Regions from separate parts of the Bradyrhizobium daqingense genome, predicted to be linked through region 3. Evidence: predicted binding sites of a transcription regulator. Region 3 holds the regulator's gene; each other region holds the start of a gene.
What was found. The regulator LexA, encoded in region 3, represses DNA repair genes until DNA is damaged. The targets are predictions, from matches to a motif close to TGTTCNNNNTGTGTTCNG.
Positions count from the first base shown of each region.

Region 1: the regulator LexA is predicted to act here: its motif matches at 1,917-1,934, upstream of LPJ38_RS10630 (ribonuclease T2 family protein).
Region 2: the regulator LexA is predicted to act here: its motif matches at 1,965-1,982, upstream of LPJ38_RS18080 (putative DNA modification/repair radical SAM protein).

Region 1 is NZ_CP088014.1:2,230,741-2,234,487, forward strand. It holds gene LPJ38_RS10625 (23S rRNA (adenine(2030)-N(6))-methyltransferase RlmJ) at 151-1,011, opposite strand; gene LPJ38_RS10630 (ribonuclease T2 family protein) at 1,166-1,870, opposite strand; gene LPJ38_RS10635 (hypothetical protein) at 1,976-2,437, opposite strand; gene LPJ38_RS10640 (hypothetical protein) at 2,623-2,922, shown strand; gene LPJ38_RS10645 (DUF3617 domain-containing protein) at 2,967-3,497, shown strand; gene LPJ38_RS10650 (ATP-binding protein) at 3,510-3,747, opposite strand, start outside.
Region 2 is NZ_CP088014.1:3,808,317-3,812,063, forward strand. It holds gene LPJ38_RS18075 (UdgX family uracil-DNA binding protein) at 1-649, opposite strand, end outside; gene LPJ38_RS18080 (putative DNA modification/repair radical SAM protein) at 649-1,884, opposite strand; gene LPJ38_RS18085 (ImuA family protein) at 2,047-2,835, shown strand; gene LPJ38_RS18090 (Y-family DNA polymerase) at 2,732-3,747, shown strand, end outside.
Region 3 is NZ_CP088014.1:5,463,513-5,467,259, reverse strand. It holds gene LPJ38_RS25890 (GAF domain-containing protein) at 1-444, opposite strand, end outside; gene LPJ38_RS25885 (hypothetical protein) at 666-1,103, opposite strand; gene lexA (transcriptional repressor LexA) at 1,495-2,196, opposite strand; gene LPJ38_RS25875 (molybdopterin molybdotransferase MoeA) at 2,374-3,585, opposite strand.

The DNA of each region.
Region 1 (3,747 bases), 3.2 Mb from region 3:
CCTTCACTCCGCCGCAACCATTCGCGGAAGCGGAACGTAAAGCCAGTCACGGAAACAGCATAATACGGTTCGCTGCAGATTGACTACCGCTCCTACATATTTTTCCCAAGAATGCCGGAGTGTTACGGCTTTGGCTTCAAGGCTTTCGCTTCAAGGCTTGGGCACCTCCAATCGGAATCTGGCAGCGCCGCCCTGGCCGAGCGGCATTTCGAGTTCGGGCAGGATCGTCTTGAGCTCGCCGTGCAGCGTGTAGGGCGGGTTGACGATCAGAAGGCCCGTGGAGGTGAGGGCGGTGCTGTCTGCCTGCGGTGCGACGCTGAATTCAAGGCGCAGGCATTTTCCGGGTGGCTTTGCTGCGGCTGCGAGCCGCGCCACGGTTTGCACCAGCGTGTCGGTGGCGCGGCGGTTCTTGGCGGGATACCAGATTACGTAGATACCGGTCGGCCATTTCGCGAAGGCCGCCGCGAAGGCCTCGCCGAGCCGCTCGAACTCGTCCTTGGCCTCGAACGGCGGGTCGATCAGTACGAGGCCGCGCCGCTCCTTCGGCGGCACGAAGGCCGGCAGCGCCATCCAGCCGTCGAGGTCGACCACGCGGGCCTGCTCGTCGCGGCGCAGCACGTCGATCAGCGCCTTGCGAGCTTTGGGCTCGAGCTCGCAGGCGACCAGACGGTCCTGCGGCCGGAGCAGGCCGCGCGCGATCAGCGGCGAGCCCGGATAAGCCCTGAGCTCGCCCTTGGGATTGAAGGCGCGGACGATGCCGAGATAGGGCTTGGTCAGCGCCGCGGTCTCGTTCGACAGCCGCGCCTGCATCAGCCGTGCAATGCCCGTCAGCCACTCGCCGCCGCGGCGCGCCTCGTCGCTGTCGAGGTCGTAGAGGCCGGCGCCGGCATGGGTGTCGATGACGCGGAACGCCGCCGGCTTGTCCTGCAAATAAGTGAGGATGCGCGCCAACACGATGTGCTTGATGACATCGGTGAAGCTGCCGGCGTGGAAGGCGTGGCGGTAGTTCATGGGAAGATCTGCGGCTCACAAAAGAGAATGCGCAGCATCTTCTACTCGTCATGCCCGGGCTTGTCCCGTGCATCCACGTCCTTCGCGCCGAGTTGTGAAACGTGGATGGCCGGGACAAGCCCGGCCATGACGGTGCGGCGCTAGGTGTGCAAAACTACCCACCGCGGATCGGCGGCATCGTCACCTGATCGCGGCGGCAGGCGCGGCGCTCGAGTTCGTCGCAGGCGCGGAATTGCAGGTCCTTGTTGAGGCAGATGCGGACCTCGGACAGCCGTGTCCGGTTGCAGGTGACCGAGACGGCGGCATTGCTCAGGCCGGGATTGGCCTTGACGAAGGCCTCCTCGACCTCCGCCGGCGCCACCGTCTTGGCTTGCGACAAGTCGAGATATTCAGCCGGAATCTTGATCGCGGCGCGGGCCTTGCGGATCGTCTCGAAATAGCTGCGGCCCTCGAGCCCGGAGCAGGTGCCGTGCTTGTCCCATTCGTTGAAGATCAGGCCCGGCGCCGGCATCAGGTCGAGCATAGAGGAGACGATGTTGCGGTTCAGCCGCGGCGCTGGCCGCTGGCAATATTCGGGGAAGCCGTTCTCATATTGCGGCCACAGCCCGTGCACCACGAAGGCGTAAGGGCGTCCGCCGCACTGCATGTGCGAGCGGCCGCCGCGCTCGGCAGTTTCCTCGCAGAAGGAGGGCGACCATGACAGCGCCAGCACATAGAAATCGAACTCGCCCGGCGCGTTCTGCCGCTTGTCCTGGGCCCTTGCGTCTCCGGCGAACGCGGCGAGGCCCGCGGCAACGACCAGCGACAAAGACAGCGAGATCACCAGGCGGGAGAACGAATGCAATCTGGAATGAAACATGGCAACGCCCCTCAACTAGACTGTGCGGGGAAGCCTAGCAGGCGATAGGAACATTTCAAGAACAAAATTGTGACAGCCGCCGTTTAGCGGCTGGATCGACCCAAATCAGGGCTTTGCGGCCCGGCAGGCCGGATTGTAGGCCCAGTTGCGGTCGACGCCGACGACGCACCATTCGACGCCATTGCCGTAGCCGGCAAAACCGCCATCCTCGATGATCGAGAAGTGCACCTTGCGCATCTTGCCGTCGTTGAGCATGGCCTCGCCGGTGCAATAGCGGCGCGGAATGTTGTCTGACTGCCAGGGGCGGAACGCGACCTCGCGGACGGCAGAGAAGCCGGTGATCTTCAGCGAGGAATTCCAGAACGTGCTTTCCTTCTCCCAGAACTGGGTGGCGATCGTCGGGAGCGCCCGGTCGCAATCGACGACGGCGCCGTCGTAGCGCGGTCCGCTGAGCCAGAAATTCAGCTCCAGCGGATTGGCAGCCCTGGCCTCGCCGAGCGACAGCGCCCCGAACATGAGGCCGAGCAGAGCGGCAAAGCGGAGCGGTTTCAGGGAGGGGGCGCGCATGGTCAGTCCGGACGGTTGAAGTCTTGCGGAAGCCGGACGGTGCCGCGAAGGTTGGGTGAGGTCAAGTGCAGCGCGGCAACACTTCGCCAGGAGTTGACCGCAACGCCCCCGCTGACGGGCCTTCAGTTCTTTTCATGGCGATCACGGCACCGTAAACTGCGGACCAGCCAATTGGAGTGACGGTAATGCGAATCATTGCGGCCGCGGGTCTTCTCGCCAGCCTGGTTGTCTCGGGTCTGACGGCGAGCCAGTCGGCGCGCGCCGATTACGTGCCGCCGTTCAAGGGCAACGATACCGGCGGCATCATCGCTTATTCCATGGCGACCCAGGTCGATGCGCGGCAGGTCGCGGTCGATCACTGCGCGCGCTACGGCAAGGTCGTGAAATTCTTGGGCGTGCAGGCCTATGAGGGCGGCTACATCTCGTTCTCCTGCCGCTGGGTGCCCTATGGCGCCGCGGAACGGCCGATCCGCACGCTGTACTGACGAGCCGTCGTAACGCCACAATCTCTCAAGCCGGGAGCTTCCCCATGACGCGCAAACTCGCTTTGCTCGGCTCGGCCGCTTGTCTCGTGTTGTCGGCAGGCAGCGCCAGCGCCGACGATCTGCCCGTGCGCAAGCCCGGCCTTTGGGAAATGAAACTGGTCACATCAGGCTCGCCCATGCCCGAGATGACCATGCAGCATTGCACCGACGAGACCGTCGACAAGGAGATGAGCAACAACGTCTCCCCGATGGCCAAGCAGATCTGCGCCAAGCAGGAGATCAAGAAGACCGCGACCGGTTATGTCAGCGATTCCGAGTGCAGCGCCGCCGGCGTCAACACGACCTCGCATGCCGAGATCACTGGCGACTTCAATTCGGCCTACACGGTGAAGACCACTTCGCACGCCAAGGGCGGCGTCGCCGGTGCTGCGGGGCGCGACAGCACCATGACGCTGCAGGCCAAATGGCTCGGGGCCTGCAAGCCGGACCAGAAGCCCGGCGACATCGTGATGCCCGGCGGCTTCAAGATGAACATGCGCGACATGGACAAGCTGAAGGCGTTGCTGCCGAAATAAAGGCCACGGCGCCTACACCGGAATCCGCACACTCGCCCTCAGTCCACCCATCGGGCTGTCGCCGAGCGTGATGTCGCCGCCATGCGAGCGGGCGATGTCGCGGGCGATCGCGAGGCCAAGGCCGGTGCCGCCTTCGTCCTGGTTGCGGGCATTGTCCAGCCGCAGGAACGGCTTGAACACTTCCTCGCGCAAATGCGCCGGGATGCCCGGGCCGTCGTCGTCGACCGTGACGGTGAGATAACGGTGATCG
Region 2 (3,747 bases), 1.7 Mb from region 3:
GGGCCGGATTGAAGATGCTGGCGTAATAGCGCCGCCAGGTTTCCTCCAGCCGGTCTTCGCCCGGGGCCTCGCTCTTGCAGACGCCCGGCGTGAACGAGAGCGCGTGGCCATCCCAATGCGCGCAGAGGTCCGGCGTCAGGATCGACCAGGGCATGTCGGCGAAGCGCTTGGCGAAGAACGGCGCGGCGAGCTCGACGATGTGGTGTTCCGGCTCGAACCAGGCAACGTAATGCGCCTGGCGTTCCCTGCCGATCTCGCGGAAGCGCACGAAGGCATGCATCTTGTGCTCGTCGCGATGGACCGCTCTTGCCATCGCCGTGACTTGCGCGACATCGGCGTCGGTCGCGACCTCGATGAGATCGTGATTGTCCTTCAGCCGGAACAGCAGGCGATAGAGGATCGCAAAGCGCTCGCCATCCCGATGCAGGATCGCCGCCTTGGCGAGTTCGACGAATTTTGCGGAGACGCTGAAGGTGCCGTCATTCACCTCCAGGATCGGCGACGGCGCGGGCGGCGCGAACAAGTCCGCTTCGCCGCCCTGCACGGCCCAGGTGACATCGCGCGGCTCGACGTGATGCAGCACGAGCGTACGCGCAGCTTTGCGCCAGCCGTCGAAATCGGTTTCGGTGTCGAGGATGATGTACTGCATCAGAAACCAAACCCCAATTGTGTTGCCTTCGGCTTGAACCGTTCGATGAGCCGCGCCTCGTCGAGGCGATGTGGCGTCGGCCGATGATCGCTGAGGACGATGAACGGCAGCGCCTTGTTGCGGGGGACATGCAGCCGCGCGAGATCGGCGAGGCGGATGGTCGTCGTGCGCCGCGTCGCGATGATGCGCTCCACGGCCTTGGTGCCGAAGCCCGGAACGCGCAGCAATTCCTCGCGGCTGGCGCGGTTGACGTCGAGCGGGAAGCGGTCGCGGTGGCGCAGCGCCCAGGCGAGCTTCGGGTCGATGTCGAGCGGCAGCATCGCACTGTCGTCGACGATCTCGCCGACGTCGAAGCCGTAGAACCGCATCAGCCAGTCGGCCTGGTAGAGTCGATGCTCGCGCAGCAAGGGCGGCTGTACCAGAGGCAAGGCGCGGCTGGCGTCGGGGATCGGGCTGAAGGCGGAATAGTAGACGCGCCGCAACCGGTAGGCGCCGTAGAGATTGGCACTGGTGTGAAGGATGGTGTGGTCATTGGCGCTGTCGGCGCCGACGATCATCTGGGTGCTTTGCCCTGCGGGCGCGAAGCGCTGCGGCTTCGCTTTCGTTTTCGCGTTGCGGTTCTCCTCGGCCTCGTCGAGCTTCAGCCGCAGCCGGCCCATGGTGCGGCGGATCGCGCGCACGTCCTTCTCGGGCGCGAATTGCTGCAGGCTCGTCTCCTGGGGCATCTCGATGTTGATGGAGAGACGGTCGGCATATTTGCCGGCCTCCGCGATCAGCGCGTCGTCGGCCTCCGGAATGGTCTTCAGATGGATGTAGCCGCGGAAGTGATGCTGCTCGCGCAGCTTGCGCGCGACACTGACCACCTGCTCCATCGTGTAGTCGGGGCTGCGGATGATGCCGGAGGAGAGGAACAGACCCTCGATGTAATTGCGCCGGTAGAAGTCGAGCGTGAGCTTGACCAATTCGTCGACGGTGAAGCGGGCGCGCGGCACGTTGGAGGAGGCGCGGTTGACGCAATAGAGGCAGTCGTAATTGCAGGCATTGGTCAGCAGCACCTTGAGCAGCGAGATGCAGCGTCCGTCCGGCGCGTAGGAATGGCAGATGCCCATGCCGGGCGCGGTCGAGCCCATGCCCTTGCCGTCGCTGGAATCCCGTTTCTCGGTGCCGCTGGAGGCGCAGGACGCGTCGTACTTGGCGGCGTCTGCCAGGATTTCCAGCTTGCGTTGTACGTCCATGTTTGAATCCCGTTGATTCCGCTCATGAATCTGAAAACGCGCCAATTCGATTGACTCTCCGCGCGCCGTTAGCTTTATATTAGAACATATCATGAACAAATGAGCCAGCCGTTGGTTCTTCTTTTGAGAACCACGGCACCAATTTCTGAAGGAGCGGCGAGCATGAGCGGCGCACGCATGAGCGCGCTTGCGACCTTGCGCGGCCAGATCGAGCGCATCGAGACGGCGGAGGTCGTGCATCAGTATGATCGCGTCGCGCTCGGCCATGGCGAGGCCGACCGCGTGCTGAAGGGCGGGCTCGCGCGCGCGGCGATCCATGAGGTGTTTTGCGAAGGGCGTCAGGGCGCCGCCGCGACGGGGTTCGTCAGCGGGCTTGCAGGCCGTGTGACGGCCCGCAAGCCGCTGCTGTGGGTGCGGCAGGATTTTTCTGAAATCGAAACCGGCGCGCTGTCGATGAGCGGGCTTGCCGAGCTCGGGCTCGATCCGCGCCGCGTGGTGATGGTGCGCGCCGTCGATGTCGAGAGTGCGCTGCGCACCTCGGCCGATGCGCTCGCCTGCGATGCGCTCGGTGCCGTCGTGCTCGAGCTCTGGGGCGAGACCAGGCAGTTCGATCTGGTCGCGAGCCGCAAGCTGACGCTCGCCGCGCAATCTTCCGGCGTCACCGGCCTCTTGCTGCGCATGGCCGCGCAACCTTTGCCCTCGACCGCGGAGACCCGATGGATGCTGCGCGCGGCGCCTTCGCCGCCGGGAGCGGCATGGACTGCCTGGGGCGCGCCGCGCTTCGATGCCGAACTCTTGCGCAATCGTCACGGCCCGTGCGGCCGGTGGATCATGGAATGGAATTGTGATGAGTGCCAGTTCAGCGAGCCGTCGACGTATTCTCAGCCTGTGGTTGCCGCGCCTGCCCATCGACCGGATTCAGCGGTTCCTTGGCAGCGCCGGGCTGGGTGAAACCAAGCATGCGCCCAGCATCGTCGTCATCAAGGACAACAATGCGCTGGTGATCCATGCGCTGGACGAGGCCGCCGAGCGCCTCGGCCTCTACATCGGCCAACCGCTGGCCAACGCGCGGGCGATGTGCCCGGACTTGCGTGTGTTCGACGCCGACACCGTCGCCGATGCGAAGACGCTCAGCGACATCGCCGACTGGTGCGACCGCTTCACGCCGCTGGTGGCGCTCGATCCGCCGCACGGGCTGTTCCTGGACATCACCGGCTGCGCGCATCTGTTCGGCGGCGAGGCCGCGCTGTTGCGCACCCTGGTCCGTGCCTTGGCCCGGCAGGGCTTTGTCGTCAGCGCGGCGATCGCCGGCACCTCGGTCTGCGCGCGCACGCTGACGCGGCAAGCCACGGGCACCATCGTGGCCGATGGCGAGGAGGCGAAGGCAATCAGCCGGCTTCCGATCTCCGCGCTCGGCGCAGGCGAGGCCGTCACCACCGGTCTGCGCCGCGCCGGCCTGAAGACTATCGGCGATGTCGCCTCGCGCAGCGCCCACGAGATCACGGCGCGGTTCGGCGCGCGCTTCTCCACGTTGCTCGCGCATGCGCTGGGGCAGGGCGATGCGCCGATCAATCCACGCAAGCCGCTGCCTGACTATATCGTGGAGAAGCGTTTTGCTGAGCCGATCGCAACCGACACCATGATCGCGATGACGCTGTCGCGGCTGGCCGACACGCTTGTTACCTCCATGGAGAAGCAGGGCAAGGGCGCGCGGCGCCTGGAGGCGGCGTTCTTCCGCACCGACGGCGTGGTGCGTACGATCATGGTCGAGACCGGACGGCCGGTGACACGAAGCGCGGTGATCGACCGCCTGTTCCGCGAACGGTTGGATGCGCTCGCCGATCCCCTCGATCCCGGTTTCGG
Region 3 (3,747 bases):
GAATCTGGTGTGGCGGGAGTTGAATTCGAACATGTCGGCGGTGCCATAGTAACCGTCGACGAGCCGCATCTCGTGGGAGACATCGGGATCGTTGTGCCAGAGCTCGATCGCCCCGACATGCGCTTCGTCATCGCCGCAGAACAGCACCATCACGGCCTGCAGGAATTCGCCGGCGAACACCGGCACCGCGACGCCGCAGGTGAGGCCAGCTGCGAGCGCCTGATCGGTCCGCTTGAAGTACGAGTTGGCAAACTTGGTGAGGATCACCGGATGGCCGCTGGCCCACGCTTTGCCGGGCAGCCCCTCGTCATGACCGAAGCGCAGGTCCTCACTCACGGCCTTGAACGCGGACAGCCCTTCACCGTAGAGGCCGCCGCCGAATTCCAGCCGCATGCGCGTGCGGTCGGGCACCCAGAGTTCGACGACGCGAATGAAGGCTTTCATCGACCATGTCCGCTGTGTCAGGTCCCGACAGCATCGGTCATTTGACCGCGGAGCGGACGTTCAAAATTCAGGCATGGCGGCCCAAAGTTCGTGCGCGGGTCGAGGCGGTGCTCAGTCGGCTGCCCGGATATCACGAGCGCCAAACCGTCCATGTCGCCGGCCGCGGCCGGCGAACGGCAATTTCAATTCTGGTCTCCGACCTGGACGGCCGGGACGGCGCATCAGCCGATCGGCAGGCGGGGCGTTGGGCTCGGGCGGCTGTCGGCGATGATCTGCGGCTTGTGCTCGCGCTCGCTGACCGGCTGGGTCACCGGCAGTTGCAGCACCGTTGCGCGCTGGCCTTCGACGAGCTGCGTCACCAGCACGTATTTGCCGTCAGGGAATTCGATCGCGTCGTGATGGCGATCGGGAATGTGCGGATCGATCTTGCCGAACTTGCCGACGCGGGAGTTGATGGTGCGCGTCCAGATCCAGCGATTGTCGTAACGGACGTTGTCGGCGAAGGCGAGCTCCGTTCCCGGCAACAGGCAGACGGCTACGTTCGGATCTGCCGCGGAAGCAAAGCCGCGCGTCGAGGTGCCGCGGAACGTCGTGGAGACGATCGTCTCGCCGACTTCGGCGGGACGCGATGCAACGGCATGCAGGCTGTAGTCACACATCGGGTGCTCCTCATGCGAAGATAGCAACCCGCGCCTCTTTCGGAGGCGCAAGCCTCTATCAGAGTGGAAGCACGTGACGCTCTGCTCGGTTGTAGGCGAATCTGCGGCTGGCGTTCGCGAGACGCGATCACATTATCTTTTTCAGATTCACTAGGAACAAAGCTCATTTCAGCGCATTTGGGGACCACAGAACGCCTGTGGCCGCGGGCGCTGAGGCACCATTGCGTGCTCGATCTTTCGAGCTCGGACACGATGAGCGCCTGGCTCCGCCCCCGAGTGTGTCGTACTGAATGAGGGCCGGACAACCTGCGCAAGACCGGAAAGACTGTCCAGCCGGAGCGGACGCATCCGCTCCAATCGGGATCATCGGTATCGAATGACCGCCGGGCGGTCAGTATTTGCGGTACAGCCCGATCAGCTTGCCCTGAATCTTCACCCGGTTGGGCGGCAGGATGCGCACCTCGTAGGCGGCGTTGGCCGGCTCGAGCGCGATCGAGGCACCGCGGCGGCGGAAGCGCTTGAGCGTCGCTTCCTCGTCGTCGATCAGCGCCACGACGATGTCTCCGGTATCGGCGCTCTCGTTACGCTGGATCAGTGCCATGTCGCCATCGAGGATACCCGCTTCGACCATCGAATCCCCGCGCACCTCGAGCGCGTAATGTTCGCCGGAGCCGAGCATGTCCGGCGGGACGCTGATGGTGTGGCTGCGGGTCTGCAATGCCTCGATCGGCGTGCCGGCCGCGATGCGGCCCATCACGGGCACGGCAACCGGACGCTCGCCCTCGTCCGCGGGCGGGCTGGAGCTCGCACGGATCTTGCCGAGATTGCCCTCGATGACGCTCGGCGTGAAGCCGCGGCGGTTGCCGGCAGCGGCCTGGAGCTCGGGCAGTTTGATCACCTCGATGGCGCGGGCGCGGTTGGGCAGGCGGCGGATGAAGCCGCGCTCCTCGAGTGCGGTGATCAGGCGATGGATGCCTGACTTCGAGCGCAGGTCGAGCGCATCCTTCATCTCGTCGAAGGAGGGCGGCACGCCGCTTTCCTTCAGACGTTCGCTGATGAACCGCAGAAGCTCGTATTGTTTGCGCGTTAACATCTCGACCAAAGTCCCCCGGTTGATGTCGTTCGATTCCGAGACGCTGTATTGGAGCGGCGAACCGCTACATCCTCGAAACAAATCATGAACAGACACTATATGTTCGATATGTGTTCCGCAACTGCTTAATTTACCGTGAATGCGGCCAAGTTCGCGGAACGCGTGTGGTGGATGCGTTCAGACGGGCAGGCGCAGCACCTCGCAAGGCGTGCCGGCTTCGGCCCTGGGTGCGAACGGCGCGCGCACGAGAAGTGCCTGTGCCGCAGCAAGATTCGCAAGCAGCGAGGAATCCTGGTGGTTGACGGGAACAGCGACGAGCGCGCCGTCGTCGCGCTCCTCCAGCCTCGCGCGAAGATAATCCGCCCGCATGTCGTTTGCGCCGACGTCCTTGCCGAGCACGGCGCGCTCGTGACGATGATGAATCACGGATCGGCCCGACAAGGCGCGAATCAGCGGCACCATGAACAGGAAGGCGCAGACATAGGACGAGACCGGATTGCCAGGCAGGCCGATCACGCGCATCGCCCCCAGTCGTCCGTGCATCATCGGCTTGCCCGGGCGCATCGCGATCTTCCAGAACGCCATCGCGATGCCTTCGTCGCGGAGCGCCTGCTGGACCAGATCGTGATCGCCGACCGAAGCCCCGCCGGACGTGACCAGGATGTCCGCGCCGCTTTCGCGCGCGCGGCGGATGCCGGCGGCGGTGGACTCGAGCGTGTCGGCGGCAATGCCGAGGTCGATCGTCTCGGCCCCCTCGCTGCGGGCGAGCGCGTGCAGCGCGTAGCCGTTGGAATAGACGATCTGGCCGTGGCCGGGCTTCGAACCTGGCAACACGAGCTCGTCGCCGGTGGCGAGAATCGCGACCTTCGGACGGCGGCAAACCACAAGCTGCGGGTGATTCATGGCGGCGGCGAGCGCCAGATCGCGTTCGGTGAGTCGGGCTCCCCTGCGCAGCAGCACGTCGCCTTCGGAGAAATCAACGCCTGCGGGGCGAATGTGCCGCCCGGCGATGGCGGCTTCCTTGATCGTCACCTGCTTGCCGTCGGCAACGGTGTCCTCCTGGATCACGACCGCGTTGGCGCCGGTGGGAATGATGCCGCCGGTGAAGATCCGCACCGCTTCGCCGGGACCGACCGACCCGGCAAATGGCCGGCCTGCCGCAACCTCGCCGATGACCGTGAGCGTGGAATCGACCGTTACCGCATCGGCCGCGCGCACGGCGTAGCCATCCATCGCCGACATGGCTTCCGGGGGCTGCGTGCGCAGCGCTGCCACGTCGCGGGCGAGCACACGGTGGAAGGCCGCATCGAGCGCGGCCATCTCGTGAGGCAACGGCTCGGCACCCGCCAGCACCGCGGCAAGCGCGTCGGAAACCGGCATCAGGGCCACGGGTGAACTCCGCAACAAATCAAAGGACACGATCGGTAAGGTTCTAGCCCAGTGAGAGGATCGACGCAAAAGAGGTCTCAATGGAGTGAGAAAGACGCGCTTCCTTTCCGCGCAACTTGGGCTTATCTTTTGCCGGTGACAAAATTGCTCGAAAAGGCTCTC